Regions from separate parts of the Alkaliphilus crotonatoxidans genome, predicted to be linked through region 1. Evidence: riboswitches for the same ligand, from Rfam matches in the RefSeq annotation. Region 1 holds a riboswitch; the other holds the start of a gene.

Region 1 (8,131 bases):
CTGCTACACAGAGGCCCTTAACGTTTTTAAATACCTGCTGTATCTCGTTTTTAGGCCAGGGGCGAATCACATTGGCTGAAACAACCCCCACCTTTTTCCCTTGCTTTCTAAGTAAATCTACCGCCTCAGTGGCCGTATCGAAGGAGGAATTTAGTATGAACAGACAGGCCTCGGCATCCTCTACTCTATAGGTTTCCAATAAACTATAATATCTTCCCGTTAACCTCCCGTATTCTTCAAAAACCCTTGGCAATACTTCATAGGCTCGATCCATTGCCTTACTTAATTGTACCTTATTGTTAATCAGGTCCGGCTCATTCATGTAAGGGCCGATGGTAACAGGATTTTCAGGATCAAGGGCCGTATACTTGGGTCGATATTCGCCTATAAACTCCTGAACATGCTCCTTTTCTTTGAATATATCGTTCCTTCGTTTCTGATGACTGGTAAAGAACCCGTCACTGGTAATGATAACCGGCAGCATTACCTCTTCATGCTCTGCTACCTTGGTACCTATGATGTTAAAGTCGTAAACCCGCTGAGGGTCCTTGGCCATTAAAATGATCCATCCGGTATTTAAGGTGAACATTATATCACTGTGATCACCCTTTATATCGAGGGGACCCGATACACTTCTGGCCACCACATTTAACACCATGGGGGCCCTTGTTCCCGATTGAACGGGCAATTGTTCCAATGCGTAAAGTAACCCATTGGCAGAGGTAGCATTAATGACCCTTCCTCCAGCCACCGCTGCACCATAGCAAATTCCTGCCGCTCCATGTTCTCCGTCTCCTGGTATAAGGACAATTTCATGATGTCCTTCTGCCTTATGGGAACTTAATTCCTCTGATATACCAGTAGAGGGGGTAATTGGAAAGTAACCCATCACATGAAAATTCATTTGGGTTGCCGCCAGGGCAGCCATTTCGTTACCATTTTTAAATACTGCTTCCTGTGGTCTCATTTGTTTTCTCCCTTCCTTTACAATTTTGCCGTAATCTTTTCCACCTCATGGTCTGCCTCAAGCTCCTCTGTTAAGGCCTCCACCGGGCAGACGTCAACACAGCGTAAGCATCCCTTGCAGAACTGGTAATCCAGCCCTAAATTGTACATTTGAATTTTCCCTTTATCGTCTTCCTTGGGAACAAATTTAAAGCAATAATCAGGGCAGGTGGTTTCACACATACCGCAATGTATACATCTTCCTTCATGAAATAATGGAATTTTTCCCTGACGGCTGGATTGATTGTTCTTTACAATACTACTGCCTGCCTCGATAACAACGCCGCCGATGGGTGCATTTTCATATCCCCATTGGCTCTTTCCCTCTTGAAAGGGGATGAAGGGATATTTTCCATCCTCATCAAAATCCTTTATCTCTATTTGTTCGTAGCCTGCTTCAAAGCCTCTTAAATTTGCCTTTAACTGATTTTCATATTTTTTCCCCAGGGTTTCTCGAATGGCCTCCTTCATTGCTTCTTTATCCATAAATTCCATGGCCCTGGTAATGGCTCCAATCATAACTGCATTCATTCTTACCTTTTCTTCATAGGCTATTCGGATGGCATCCACTGTAATTATCCTGCCCCCAGCCAGCCTGAGATAATCCCTGGCAGCCTCTGGTCTTTTATCAGTATTGATAACCACTGTGGCATTGGCTTTGACTCCCGCCGTAATGGGCAGTCTTGCCACCAGATTTTCATGAAAAACCCCTAAAATATGGGGCTCTGTCACCGGACTATTAATACGTATTGGATGATCATGATCACAATAACGAATGTAGGCGCTCACCGGTGTACCCTTTTTTTCTGAGCCATAGCTTGCAAAGTTTGAACCATTAAAGCCCATTCCCACGACTCCGGCTTCAGCAATGATCTTGCCGGCCACATTGGCTCCCAGGCCGCCTATACTTTCTAAACGAATTTCAAAGAACCCAAACTGGTTCTTAATTGGTATGGTCCCCTTCTGCACAAGAAATTCCTCCTTCTTTCTGATTGATAAAGCAATATTTTAATTTAATTCTTGAATATAATTTTTTAATGCTTCGCCTTCTTCTTCCTTACATTTCAGTATTTTTATGTTTTCTGTATCAAAATTCTTCAGATATACTGTAAATAAATGATCTCGCTCATCAGTTTCATAAAATATACATCGGTATCCCTTTTCATAGGAGCTTTGGAAATCTTGAATAATTGGTGGTTGGTTTTTATCCTTCATAGCCCTGTTCCTTTCTTTTATAATTGCTCTACCAGTTTTGCTATCTAAAAATAGAATAATCAAAAGCCCTTAACTTTATACACCTTCAATCAATTAGCATAGGTTCTTCCGGTTTTTCTTTAAATTATTGGGCAAACAAAGTGAAATTACGTAGTTCTAATTGGTGTAATAATAAAATAAAGTCTACCCTTGAAAAGCTTTAAATGGGTAGACTTTATTAAAATACATTACAGATATTAAAACTTTCCAATAATTTATATTAATTTATCCTTTCCTATCCATGTATTATAAAAAATCCATTAAAGTTTGATTAAATATTCAGTAATTTTATTGACCCGATAATTTATTTTATAGTATAATATGATAACCATAAATTTACTTATAATGGCAACAACTGTTTAATTGAATATTTCGCTGAATTCTTAGGAAGCGGGGGAACCAATTTTTTGGGGTGAATCCCTTTTTAGGGTAGGGTCAAATACCTTTCGATCCGAATCCGGCAGCTAACCTCGTAAGCGTTGAAGGGAAGAAGCTAGCATGGTATACCTTTTGTGTATACCCACTTTTAATATGCCTGGGCTATGGTCTTCCATAGCTCTTTTTATGCCCTTCAACCCACTTTCTTATGATTTGATCCAGCAAGTTTTTATCTGTTTTCAAAGGCTTTTCATGTTGGTGATCAATTAGATGTAATGTAAAGAAAGGCGGGACATATTAAGATGAAAAAGATATTGAAGGATCTTAGCTTTGCAATTATCGGTGCTGGTAGCGGAGGTCAGGCTCTGGCAGGTTATTTAGCCGCCATGGGCTACAGGGTTAATCTTTATAACCGAAGCATAGCTAATATTAAAGACATTGCAGATAAGAAAACCATCAGGCTTACCGGTACAATCAACTGTACTGGTAAACTGAACATGGTAACCGACTGCCTGGAAAGGGCTGTGAGTCACACCGATATTATTATGGTGGTTTTACCTGCCAGCGCTCACCGGGAAATTGCCCTACGGCTGACCCCTATTGTCACCCCAAATCAATATATTGTTTTAAATCCCGGCAGAACCGGTGGTGCCCTGGAATTCAATTCAATTTTTAATATGCACCATTCCTATAAAAAAATATGTATTGTCGAAGCCCAGACATTGCTGTTTGCTTGCAGAATACAGGCTCCAGGGGTAGTGAAAATCTTTAGTAAAAAGAGGGAGGTTAAGGTGGCTGCCTTTCCTGCCATTGAAACCATGAGCTTCATTCGATTAATAGAGCATCCATTTCCGGAATTTATGCCTGTATCCAACGTTTTAGAAACCAGCTTTAATAATATCGGTGCCGTCCTGCATCCAATCCCTACTGTACTAAATTGTGGCCGTATTGAAGATACCCGGGGAAATTTTCAATATTATATTGAAGGGATTACACCCTCGATCGAAAGGATTATTCGGCAGGTAGATGAGGAAAGAATTCAGGTGGCCAGGGCCCTGGGGGTTGAGGCAGTATCTGTAATGGATTGGTTAAGCAGCACCTATCACACCCAAGGTGATACCCTTTGTGAGGCCTTAAGAAATACCAAGGGATATTGGGGAATTATGGCTCCTTCAACCATGGATACCCGTTATATTTTTGAAGATATTCCCCAAAGCCTGGTGCCGATTTACGATATGGCCCTTCATCTGGGTATTGATACCCCTACAATCGCCTCGATTATTCACCTGGCCTCTACAATTCACAATGTTGACTACCTTAAATATGGCAGAGGCGTTAAGGAAATGGGCCTTAGCAATTTATTAACCACAATGGATATTCTTCATTATGTTGAAACAGGAGAGTTTCCTGTCATGGAAGAAAGGCTGGTGAACCTATGAAAAGAAAGCTCCTGGGGGCAGCAATTGGAACCTGTGTTCATATAGGCGGTATTGTAAACTTTTTCAGGCAGGCGGAAGAAGAAGGCCATGAGACAATCTTTTTGGGCGCTGCCGTTTCCATTAAGAACTTGGTGGCGGCGGTTATTCAACATAAACCTGATACTGTTTGCGTTGGCTATCGTCTAACGCCGGATACCGTTGTACCCTTACTGGATGAGCTTGGCCAAATCATTATTGAAAGTAATCAGCTTCAAAAAATAACCTGGATTTTTGGCGGTACCCGGCCTGTGGCTCAAATAGCAATGAACTACCCATTCTTCAGTAAGATATTTGATGGTACTGAAGACCTTGATGATACAATTCAATATCTAAAAGGAAACCATCTTAAAAGGGTCGATGAGTGGTATCCGCAAACTTTAGTTGAACGTATCAGCAGTAAGCAGCCCTACCCTATTCTAAGGCACCATTTTGGCCTGCCCTCTTTGGAAGATACCTTTGAAGGAATAAAAAAAATAGCTGATGCAAGGGTTTTAGACGTTATTTCCATCGGCCCTGATCAAAATGCCCAGGAAAATTTCTTTACCCCCGAGAAGATGAACCACGACTTCGACGGGGCCGGTGGAGTACCCCTTCGAACAAAAGAGGACTTTGAAAGGCTTTATGAATGCTCCAGGAGGGGAAATTACCCCCTGCTTAGGTGCTACAGCGGCACCACGGAGGTATTTCAATTTGCTTCTTTGCTAAGGGATACAATTCGCAATGCCTGGTGTGCCGTTCCTTTATGCTGGTACAATGTGCTGGATGGCCGTGGCCCCCGTTCTGTGGTTGATTCCATTCGGGAGGGTCAGGCCCTTATGGAATGGCATGGTGCTAATGATATTCCCCTGGAGGTTAATGAAGCCCACCACTGGAGTCTGAGGGATGCCCACGATACCATTGGCGTTGCCATGGCTTTTCTGGGAGCCTATAATGCCAAAAAAATGGGCATTAAAAGCTATATTGCTCAATTCATGTTTAATGTTCCCCCGGCTATGCATCATAAAATGGATTTAGCTAAGATGCTGGCTAAGATTGAGTTAATTGAATCTCTTGCAGATAATCATTTTACAGTATACCGCCAGGCCAGGGCAGGGCTGGCCAGCCTAAGTGCCGATTTAGATGTGGCCAAGGGACAGCTGGCGGCTTCTACCTATTTAGCCATGGCAATTAAGCCCCACATTATACACGTAGTAGGCTTTTGTGAAGCTGATCATGCTGCAAAGCCTGAGGATGTCATTGAAAGCTGTAAAATAGTCAGGGGCGTCATTCGCTCAACCCTTCATGGTATGGCAGATATGACCCAGGATAATGAGGTAATGACCCGAAAACAAGAGCTAATCTTAGAGGCACGTTATTTGCTTGATATGCTTAAGAACCTATACCCTCTATCTCAAGACCCCTGGGCTGAGGCTGAGGTATTGGCTGATGCTATAAAAAGAGGAATTATCGATGCTCCCCATCTAAAAGGAAATTCATATGCCTATGGTGGCCTGGAAACCAGAATGATTGATGGTAAATGTCTGGCCTATAGTCGACAGTTCAATAGGCCCGTCTCTGAGAAGGAACGCCTGGAGCTTCTACTCAATAAAGATCAAGCAGGCTTTGCTTCTGCATAAAAAAGGTAATTCCTGATTAAGGAATTACCTTTTTTTCTATTTTATTGTATGATCAAATTCCCATTTTATATCCTTTAGCAATGCTTCGTTAGTAAGTATATCTGCTGCGGTCATCACCAGGGCATAAATGGTTTGCATCATGGAATCATAGGCCAGATCTGTGTCGGTTGCATCTCTAAATTCAACGGTATGGGCGGGTAAATCTTCTTTACATATTTGAAAATATGGATGTATTGTCGGTACCAGCTGGCTCACATTACCTATATCAAGGGAGCCTGTACCCTCCCTTTGGGAATGAATTTCTTCAATGCCTACTTCTTTGCACCACTTATAATAAAGATCTGATAGGGCTTGATTTGTCACCAAGTTGTCATAGCTGGCCTCGTAATTACTTATTTCCAGCTCAGCTCCTGCCGCCAGGGCCCCACCCCTGGCACAATTTTTTACCTTTTCAACCAGCTCCATTAAATAGGTCTTGGTAGTGGCCCTTACATAAAACTGGGCAATGGCCAGCTCTGGAACAATATTGGCTGCCTTTCCTCCCTCTGTAATAATGCCATGAATTCGGGCAGTAGGCAAGATATGCTGTCTTAGGCTGTTGATATTGACGAAGGTATGGATGGCAGCATCTAAAGCGTTGATACCCTTTTCCGGTGAAGCCGCCGCATGGGCTGACCTTCCCTTAAAGGTAAACTGAAGAGCCTCCATAGCCAGGGATGAACCACTTCGATAATGCTTGCTGCCTGGATGAACCTCCAGGGCTATGTCTACATCCTTAAAGGCTCCCTTCTCTGCCATGATCACCTTTGCCCCACTGGTCTCTTCGGCAGGAGTACCATAAATCACCACCCTGCCCTTTAGGTCTTTAATAATCTTACTTAATACAATACCGGCCCCTGTGTTGGTGGCCCCCAACAGATTATGGCCACAGCCATGTCCGATACCCGGAAGGGCATCATATTCCGATAAAAATGCAATAGTTGGCCCTGGCTTTGAACTGTCATAGACTGCTTTAAAGGCGGTTTCTATCCCCAAATAGCTCTCTTCTACCTCAAAGCCGTGGTTTTTTAACAGTTCAACATGGGCTCTGCAGGCTTTATACTCTCCATAGCCCGGCTCTGGATTGGCTAAAATATATCGGCTGAGCTGAATTAGCTCTGCCTTGATCTTTTTCCCTGCTTCCTTAACCCGATACAGCATGTTAATTCCTCCTGTCTGTCAATTCCTCTTTTCTGATTACCCTTCCCAGCCTATTATGAATGATTTTATTCTGATTAACTGCTATTTTACCATTTATTATTACCTGAGAGATTCCCCTTGGAGGCTTAGTCGGCTCTATAAAGGTGGCTTCATCACCAATGGAATTTGGGTCAAAAATAACCAGATCGGCATCATAGCCCTCTTTAATCTCTCCCTTATTTGGTAAACTCAATCGTTTAACAGGCATGCGAGTCATTTTTTCTAAAGCATCAATCAAGGTAAGATACCTCTGTTCCCTTACGTATTTACCCAGAACCCTTGGAAAGGTTCCCGCCGCCCGGGGATGCCCCTGACCCTTTCTTAATAAACCATCACTGGCCACCATCACAAAGGGAGCCTGGAGAGCCCTTACTACCTCTTCTTCATTCATTACAAAGGCCGTAACAATCATTTCGGGGTATTCCCTTCTCACTTTGTGAAACAATGCTTCATCACAGCTTTTTCCTCTATAAGGAGCCTCCATTAAAAGGATGCTGTCATAGGATTTATTCCAAAGCTCAAAGCAACCTTCATCAAATACTGCCGAACCGATATAGGTGCTAAAGGCATGATACGGATAACAATCGGCAGTAATATCGAGTCCATTCCTTCTGGCCCGTTCAATTACCATTAAAGCCTCCTCCATCATACCATAGGCAGTACAGCTGCCTATATGGGAAATCTCCATCGGCAGGCCTGTTTCCTTCGAAATCGCTATTAATTCTTTGATTGAGTCAATTCCATGGCGGGCATCCTTTCTATAATGGGCAGATAATAAAATTTTTGAGCCTCGAAAGGGTTCTAATAAATCGATTACCTCATCAAAGGTGATTCCCGGAGTGTATTCCAAGCCAAAGGAAATCCCAATGGCACCACTTTGAAGGGCAGCTTGGGCCTGTTCCTTCATAATTAATATTTCTTTTTGAGATGATTTTCTATAGATGTCGTTGCTACCCACCTGTTTTCTTAAATAATTATGCCCTATGAAGGAAAGATAATTCACTGGCGCCCCTTGGGCATCAATATATTGAAAAAATTCCTCAACTGACTGTCTATTGTTGCCGCAGTTTCCTGCTACACAGGTGGTAACCCCCATTTTCAGCATTTTATTGGCAATGTCATAGTCATCCCCATCATTACTTTCGCCGATCACCTCTTCAT
Region 2 (8,131 bases), on a different contig from region 1:
AATGGTTTGCATAATCTGCTAAGGAAGTAGGCCCTGATCCCGGCAGGGATTGTATGGGCTTTTGCCCTGTTTGAATATTTATACTCGAAAATGAGGAGGAAATAGATCATGAGAAAATTCAACATTTCTGTTAATGGTGTCAGCTATGAAGTAGAGGTGGAGGAAATTAAAGAAGGGGTGGCCGTCAGTCCAAGGCCGGCGGCTCCCGTTGCGGCGCCAAAGCCTGCGGCAGCGGCTAAGCCAGCTCCTTCGGCCCCTGGGGAAGCTCCTGACGGTGCCACCACAGTAACAGCCCCCATGCCCGGAAACATCTGGAAGGTTCTGGTGAAGGAAGGAGAAGCCGTTAAGCAAGGCCAGGTGTTAATTATATTAGAAGCCATGAAGATGGAAAATGAAATTATGGCTCCTGCCGACGGTGCCGTGGCCTCTCTCTATGTTAAGGAGGGCGTCGCTGTCAATGGCGGTGATCTTCTGGTGGCGTTGAAATAGACTTTTGAAGCTGTCACATTTATCTATGAAAGGAGAAACCCCCATGGTAGAAGTACTAATAGAATTTTGGGAATCCACAGGCTTTGCCAATATGACCTTACAGCATATGATTATGATTGGCATATCTTGTTTTCTGTTATATCTTGCCATCGGCAAAAAATTTGAACCCCTGCTTCTGGTTCCCATTGCCTTTGGTATGCTGTTGACCAATCTCCCCCTGGCGGGGCTGATGGATCTGGGTCATACCACCCTGAAGGCCCTGAATGAGGGAACCGCCGGTCAGGCGGCCGAGCTTCTGACCAACCCCACTGCCGAAACCCTATTGAAGGGAATTCCGGTTCAAATCTATACCGAAACCCCCGGTGGCCTGCTTCAATATTTCGCCATCGGTAATAAACTGACTATTTTCCCACCCCTAATTTTCCTGGGGGTTGGGGCCATGACCGACTTCGGGCCGCTGATTGCCAACCCCAAGAGTCTGTTTTTAGGGGCGGCAGCCCAGGCTGGAATCTTCTTTACCTTTACAGGGGCCGTTTTGATGGGCTTTAATGCCATGGAGGCCTCATCCATCGGCATCATCGGTGGAGCCGATGGGCCTACAGCCATCTTTTTAACCTCCCGGCTGGCCCCCCATCTATTGGGGCCCATTGCCGTGGCGGCCTACTCCTATATGGCCCTGGTGCCCATCATCCAGCCCCCCATTATGAAGGCCCTCACCACCAAGCGGGAGCGAATGATTAAAATGGAACAGCTAAGGAGCGTCAGCAAGGTGGAAAAAATCGTATTTCCCATCCTGGTGACCATTGTGGTATCCCTGTTACTGCCTTCAGCTGCTGCCCTGGTGGGGCTTTTAATGTTCGGTAATCTACTAAAAGAATGTTTGGTTACCGACAGACTTTCCAAGACCGCCCAAAATGAGCTGGTTAATATTGTTACCATCGTACTGGGACTGGCGGTGGGGGCCACCGCCAAGGCAGAACAGTTTATCAAGCTCGATACCATTCAGATCATTGCCCTGGGGGTAGTGGCCTTTGGTGTGGGTACCGCGGCAGGGGTATTGCTGGCTAAGCTGATGAATAAAATCCTTGGGGGCGATGCCATAAATCCCCTGATCGGTTCAGCCGGTGTATCGGCAGTCCCAATGGCCGCCCGTGTTTCCCAGGTGGTGGGACAAAAAGAAAATCCTAGCAACTTCTTATTGATGCACGCCATGGGCCCCAATGTGGCAGGGGTCATTGGCTCTGCCGTAGCGGCAGGGGTACTGCTGTCAATGTTTGGTTAATTTACTTTTAATAAATAAATCGTGCCGGTTTCGGCACGATTTATTTATTACTCTTCCTGTTCAAAAATCCCCTGAAGATGGCCATAGCCCTCCCTTTCTAAATCCTTTAGTGGAATAAACCTGAGGGCAGCACTGTTAATACAATATCGCAGACCTGTAGGTCGGGGGCCGTCGTCAAAAACATGCCCCAGGTGGGAATCACCTTCTTTACTTCTTACCTCGGTTCGAATCATTCCGTGACTCAGGTCCTTCTTTTCCTTAACGGATGCCTGAACAATAGGCTTGGTAAAGCTGGGCCATCCACAGCCTGCGTCGTACTTGTCGAGGGATGAAAACAAAGGCTCCCCTGAAACCACATCTACATAAATTCCCGGCTCATGGTGATTCCAAAACTCATTTTGAAAGGGCGGCTCTGTTCCGCTTTCTTGGGTAACGTGGTATTGCAATGGTGTGAGCTTTTCCTTTAGATTCTTCTGCGGCTTTTTTTCTTCCTTGCTCATTTCGATAAAACTCCCTTCATAAAAGCTATATACCATCAATATACCCTTAAATCGGGCTTTTCACACCCAAAAAAAACAGCCTCCCGTGGGATGCTGATTAAAAATAGGGGGTGCGGCAGAATACCACACCCCATCTGTATATTATCGGTAAAAAACATGATCTCCAATTTTTGTGACATAGGTTTTGCTTCTTACAATCCATGACCCGGCTGCCTTGTTAGGATTAAAGAAATAGGTGGCATCACCGACAGGCTTGACACCATTTAATGCCTCCTTTGCAGCCTCAATACTTTCCTGGGAAGGGGTCTTATAGAGACTTCCGTCGGCTACGGGACTAAATTGGGGAATATTTTGATGGTATTCAAAAATAACACCCTTTACAGTATTGGGAAAATCCTTTGATTGAACCCTATTTAACACAACACTGCCTACTGCTACCTTTCCCTTGTAGGGCTCGCCCCCTGCCTCAGCATGGATGATTCTTGACAACCAATAAAGGTCCTCGCTGGTTTGACTTCTAGAGGCGGTGTCGCCTCTGGACACCGGAGCAGAGCTTCCGTATAGCTTAGATTGCGTTTCGTTTCCGGCTATACCATCAATTGTGATGCCGCTGTCTTTTTGAAAAGCAATAACAGCCTTTTCGGTGACGGGGCCAAAAATCCCATCAACGTCACTATTGTAGTAGCCTTTGTCCTGTAGAGCTTGCTGCAGTCTAGTGACCTCGTTTCCACGGCTGCCAAATTTCAACGTTGTATAGCCGCTTCCAAAAACCCCTGCCAGTTGTACAGAAATAAATAGTACAACCAACAGTATGGCAACAATACGTTTTACATCTCTTTGCATAACAGGAACACTCCTTCCTAAAACATGGCTTCCGAAGTTAGCTGACGGGTTCGGGAAAGAAGGCTCCCTACCATGAAGCATGGATTAACCCCTTAATTGGTTCCTCCGTACCCAGAAAACTGGGATTCAGCAGTTGTAGTGCCATGCAATACGCTTATTATACAGGATGATATATATTATGTAAACCTTTATGGGCAAGATACCAAAATATACAATTTACATATACTTACAATTTCATGAAGGCCTTTCCTATAATTAATGAAAAAAAGGAACTCAGGTATATTTGTAGAATAATATTTTAAGGCATATTGAATAAACTATATGGATAAATAACCGGTAAAGGAGGATTCTCAATGGAAACATTTAAAGACTTTCAATACGTCAGGCCGGATATGGCTGCCCTAGAAAAGGATTTTGATTTGCTTTTGCAGAAATTCACCGGGGCCCAAACGGCTGAAGAACAGGATTCAATCATGGAAAAAATCAATGAGCTTAGAAATTATTTCGAAACCATGACAGCCCTGGTATACATTAGACATACCATCAATACCACCGATGAATTTTATGAAGGGGAAAATGACTATATTGATGAGGTCATGCCTGTTTACGAAGGCTTGGTCAGCAGATTTTACCAGGCTCTGTCTAAATCCAGGTTTAAGCAAGCCCTTCAGGCTAAATGGGGAGAGCAGCTTTTTAGAATTGTTGAAATGAAAATGAAGACCTTTGCCCCTGAAATCATGGAGGATTTAAAAAAGGAAAACAAGCTGTCAAGTCAATACACAAAGCTGAGGGCCTCGGCAAAGATCATGTTCGATGGCGAAGAGAGAAATTTATCACAAATGACTCCCTATCTTGAATCTTCCGATAGAGGGATAAGAAAGGCCGCCCAGGAGGCTTTTACTGGCTTTTTCAAAGAAAATGAAGCCCAATTTGATGAAATCTATGACGGCCTTGTGAAGGTTCGAACAGAAATGGCAAGAAAGCTTGGCTTTAATAATTTTGTAGAGCTGGCCTATAACCGCCTAATGCGGTCTGATTACGATGCTAAAATGGTAGCCAACTATAGAAATCAGGTTTTGACTGACCTGGTTCCCCTGGCTACAAAGCTGAGAAAAAGGCAGCTAAACAGACTGGGGCTAGATACATTAAAATACTATGATGAACCCTTAGAATTTTTAACAGGCAATGCGACCCCAAAGGGTGACCCCGATTGGATTATTGATCACGGAAGAACCATGTACCGGGAGCTGTCGCCGGAGACACACGAATTTTTTACCTATATGCTAGAAAAGGAACTAATGGACCTGGTTGCTAAAAAGGGAAAAGCAGGGGGCGGCTATTGCCATTACATAAGCCAATATAAGTCACCTTTCATTTTCTCTAACTTTAACGGAACCTCTGGAGATGTAGATGTATTAACCCATGAGGCAGGTCATGCCTTCCAGGTGTATAGCAGCAGAAATTTTGAGGTGCCGGAATACATTTGGCCTACCTTCGATGCCGCAGAAATTCATTCCATGAGTATGGAATTCTTTGCCTGGCCATGGATGGAGCTGTTCTTTAAGGAGGATGTAGAAAAATATAAGTTCTCTCATCTTAGTGGAGCCCTGCTATTCATACCCTATGGGGTAGTGGTAGATGAATTCCAGCATTGGGTTTATGAAAATCCCGAGGCAACACCTCAAGAACGAAAGGATATGTGGCGGGTAATAGAAAAGAAATATTTACCCCATCGTGATTACGAAGAAAATGACTTCTTAAGCCGAGGTGGCTATTGGTACAGACAGGGTCATATTTTTAATGATCCCTTTTACTACATTGACTACACTCTGGCCCAGGTGTGTGCCTTCCAATTTTGGGTCAAATCAAGAACGGATAGAGAAAGGGCATGGCAAGATTATTTAAGGCTGTGCAGGGCAGGAGGAAGCAAATCATTTTTAGAGCTGGTCAGCCTGGCAAACCTCAAAAATCCCTTTGAAGATGGGAGCATTAAGGCAATTGTTCAGCCCATTGAGGAATGGCTTGATACAGTTAATGACAAAGCACTATAAAAAGAAAAGCAATAGCTAAAGAAAGCCGGTGACCTCAGCACCGGCTTGATTAATTTAGTAGTAATTATTATTCTCTAATAATTATGCAAAAAAATTTAGTAGGGCCTATTGTAGTAAAATTTAAAATATGCTAGAATAGAATAAACGTTTAAGTAAAACGTTTTCAAAACAGATGACTGGGTGAAGCAAATGAAGATAACCATTAAGGATATAGCCAAAATGGCCGGAGTTTCTACAGCTACGGTTTCTATGGTATTAAACAACAAGGATGAACATATCAGTTCCACCACAAGACAGAGAATTTTAGAAATTGCCAAGACATATAATTATGTGCCAAATACCATGGCCAGAAGCTTGGTTACAAGAAAAACCAAGACAATCGGTCTGGTTATACCTGATATTGCCAACCCTTTCTTCCCAGAAATTGCCCGGGGAGCTGAAGATAAGGCCAATGAGGAGGGCTACAACATAATTTTTTGCAATACCGATGATGATATAGAAAAGGAACAGCGGTATATCAATATGTTAAGTGAAAAGATGGTAGACGGAATTATCTTTACTGCCTCCTCTGATCACAATTATTGGCTGAATAAGCTTCAACAGCAGGCCATTCCCATTGTGCTATTAGACCGTGATATTCCCCAGCAGGGAAGGGTGGGCAGAATTGTGGTAAATAACCAGCAGGGGGCCTATGAAGGAACAAAATATTTGATAGAAAAGGGCTATCGTAAAATAGCCATGATCAATGGAAATACGGCCAATGAAACTGCCAAAAGCCGATTGGAGGGCTATAGACGGGCCATGACGGAATTTGGCCTGAAAATAGACGAAAATAAGGTTTTGACAGGCTCCTTCAAGCGGGAATGGGGCTATGGTGCTGCAATCTGGCTGCTAAATCAAGAAATAGATTTTGATGCTGTTTTTTGCGGCAACGACTTGATTGCCATCGGTCTGGTGAAGGCCTTGAAGGATGCCGGCAAAAAAATACCCCAGGATGTAGCTGTTTTGGGCTTTGACGATATTTACATGGCAAGGCTGGTAGAACCAGAATTATCAACCATTTTACAGCCCAAATATGACATGGGCTACCAGGCATCGGCCCTGTTAATTGATATGATCGAAGGCAGAGCGCCCTTAGATAAGCTGGTTGTCTTTGATACGAAATTAATTGTCCGTAAATCCACATAATTTTTTTCAATACAAGTTAAACGTTTAAATAGGAGGGGGATCTATGAAACAGATAGCTGTGATCGGAAGCCTGAACATGGATTTGGTGGTCAAGGTAAGAAAAATGCCAAAGCTGGGAGAAACTATATTTGGTAACCAATACAAAGAAATACCAGGAGGGAAGGGTGCTAACCAAGCCCTGGCCATAGCTAGACTGGGAGGCAATATTCACATGATTGGCCGAGTAGGGGCCGACAGCTTTGGAACAATACTCCTGGAGAATTTGGCCAGGGATGGTGTCAACCTGGAGGCGGTGAAAAAAACCCCACAGGTTGCCACAGGTATTGCCATGATTATAGTAGAGGAAGAGGGCAATAATTCCATCGTTGTGGTACCGGGGGCCAATTTTTCATTAACCGTTGAAGGTCTTAAGGAAAAGGAAGCCATGGAAAAGCTGGCCGAGGCCGATATATTGCTGGCCCAGCTGGAGGTTCCCTTAAGTACAGTGGCCTTTGGATTACAGCGGGCCAAGGAGATGAATAAAACAACCATTTTAAACCCGGCCCCTGCGGTTGACCTGGATGAAGAAATCTTTAAAAATGTAGATTTACTGCTGCCAAATGAAACAGAGCTGGAAAGGCTAAGTGGTATTGCTGCCGATTCTAAGGAAAATCTGATTAAGGGAGCAAAGGTACTCCTTGATAAAGGGGTTAAGGAAATGATTGTTACCCTGGGGGAAAAGGGATGTCTGTATGTTTCTAAGGATTTAATCAAAGAATATCAGGCATATCCTGTTAAGGCTGTCGATACTACGGCAGCAGGAGACAGTTTTGCCGCCGCTGTAGCAGTGGCCCTGGCTGAAGGCAGGTCCCTTGATGAAACCATTGACTTTGCCATGCAGGTTGGTGCATTGACTGTTATGAAGGAGGGGGCCCAAAGCTCTTTACCCTATCGATCTGACCTGGCACATTTTAAAGGAGGGATAAAATGAAGCGGGGAGCATTATTGAATTCTGAAATCAGCTACGAAATCAGTAAAATGGGCCATACCGACGGAATTACCATTGCCGATTGCGGTCTGCCCATACCCAGTGGTGTAAAGCGAATTGATCTGGCATTAAGCAAGAACCTGCCGGGCTTTATTGATACCCTGGAGGTGATATTAACAGAGCTGAAAATAGAGGAGGTAATTATTGCCAAGGAAATGAAGGAAAATAGCCCTGCTCTATATGATCGGGTTATGGAAATTTTAAAGGATCAGGAGGCCCAAGAAATGGGGCCAATCAAATTGATTGAGGTGGAGCATGGGGAATTTAAAGCTTTAACCACCGACACCAGGGCAGTGATAAGAACAGGGGAGCAAACACCCTATGCCAACATTATATTAAAATCTGGCGTTGTTTTTTAGGAGCTGATACTATGCCAAATTATATTCTTGAAATGAAAAATATAACAAAGGAATTCCCCGGTGTAATGGCGCTGAATGGGGTAAGCTTCAAGGTACCGGCTGGTGGGGTAATGGCCCTGCTGGGGGAAAATGGCGCTGGAAAGTCTACGCTGATGAAGATTTTGACGGGGGTTTATCCTAAAACCTCGGGGGAAATTTACTATCAGGGGAAGCTGGTGGACTTTAAAGGGCCAAAGGATTCCCAGGAGCAAGGTATTGCCATCATTCATCAGGAACTAAACCTAATTCCTGGCTTAACCATTGGCGAAAATATTTTTCTGGGTCGTGAGCCCCGCACCTTTGGCAAAATTAATTGGAAGCAGCTCTATACTGAGGCCGAAGGGCTGCTGAAC

The links. A riboswitch is a leader RNA that binds a small molecule or an ion and turns the genes downstream of it on or off. The one in region 1 is predicted to bind cyclic di-AMP.
Region 2: linked by a shared signal. The riboswitch ahead of ACYQ1I_RS15015 (cell wall hydrolase) and the one ahead of ACYQ1I_RS06595 (NAD/NADP octopine/nopaline dehydrogenase family protein) in region 1 are both predicted to bind cyclic di-AMP.

What each region holds. Positions count from the first base shown of each region.
Region 1 is NZ_BAAHXS010000004.1:841,380-849,510, reverse strand. Features, by position in the region: gene ACYQ1I_RS06610 (thiamine pyrophosphate-dependent enzyme) at 1-967, opposite strand, end outside; gene ACYQ1I_RS06605 (2-oxoacid:acceptor oxidoreductase family protein) at 985-1,974, opposite strand; gene ACYQ1I_RS06600 (hypothetical protein) at 2,014-2,283, opposite strand; cyclic di-AMP (ydaO/yuaA leader) riboswitch at 2,623-2,753, shown strand; gene ACYQ1I_RS06595 (NAD/NADP octopine/nopaline dehydrogenase family protein) at 2,940-4,076, shown strand; gene ACYQ1I_RS06590 (hypothetical protein) at 4,073-5,731, shown strand; gene ACYQ1I_RS06585 (M20 family metallopeptidase) at 5,768-6,931, opposite strand; gene ACYQ1I_RS06580 (N-acyl-D-amino-acid deacylase family protein) at 6,933-8,131, opposite strand, start outside.
Region 2 is NZ_BAAHXS010000006.1:621,664-629,794, forward strand. Features, by position in the region: gene ACYQ1I_RS14995 (OadG family protein) at 1-30, shown strand, start outside; gene ACYQ1I_RS15000 (biotin/lipoyl-containing protein) at 109-489, shown strand; gene ACYQ1I_RS15005 (sodium ion-translocating decarboxylase subunit beta) at 533-1,771, shown strand; gene msrB (peptide-methionine (R)-S-oxide reductase MsrB) at 1,819-2,271, opposite strand; gene ACYQ1I_RS15015 (cell wall hydrolase) at 2,413-3,114, opposite strand; cyclic di-AMP (ydaO/yuaA leader) riboswitch at 3,126-3,256, opposite strand; gene ACYQ1I_RS15020 (M3 family oligoendopeptidase) at 3,468-5,165, shown strand; gene ACYQ1I_RS15025 (LacI family DNA-binding transcriptional regulator) at 5,355-6,353, shown strand; gene rbsK (ribokinase) at 6,397-7,323, shown strand; gene rbsD (D-ribose pyranase) at 7,320-7,739, shown strand; gene rbsA (ribose ABC transporter ATP-binding protein RbsA) at 7,751-8,131, shown strand, end outside.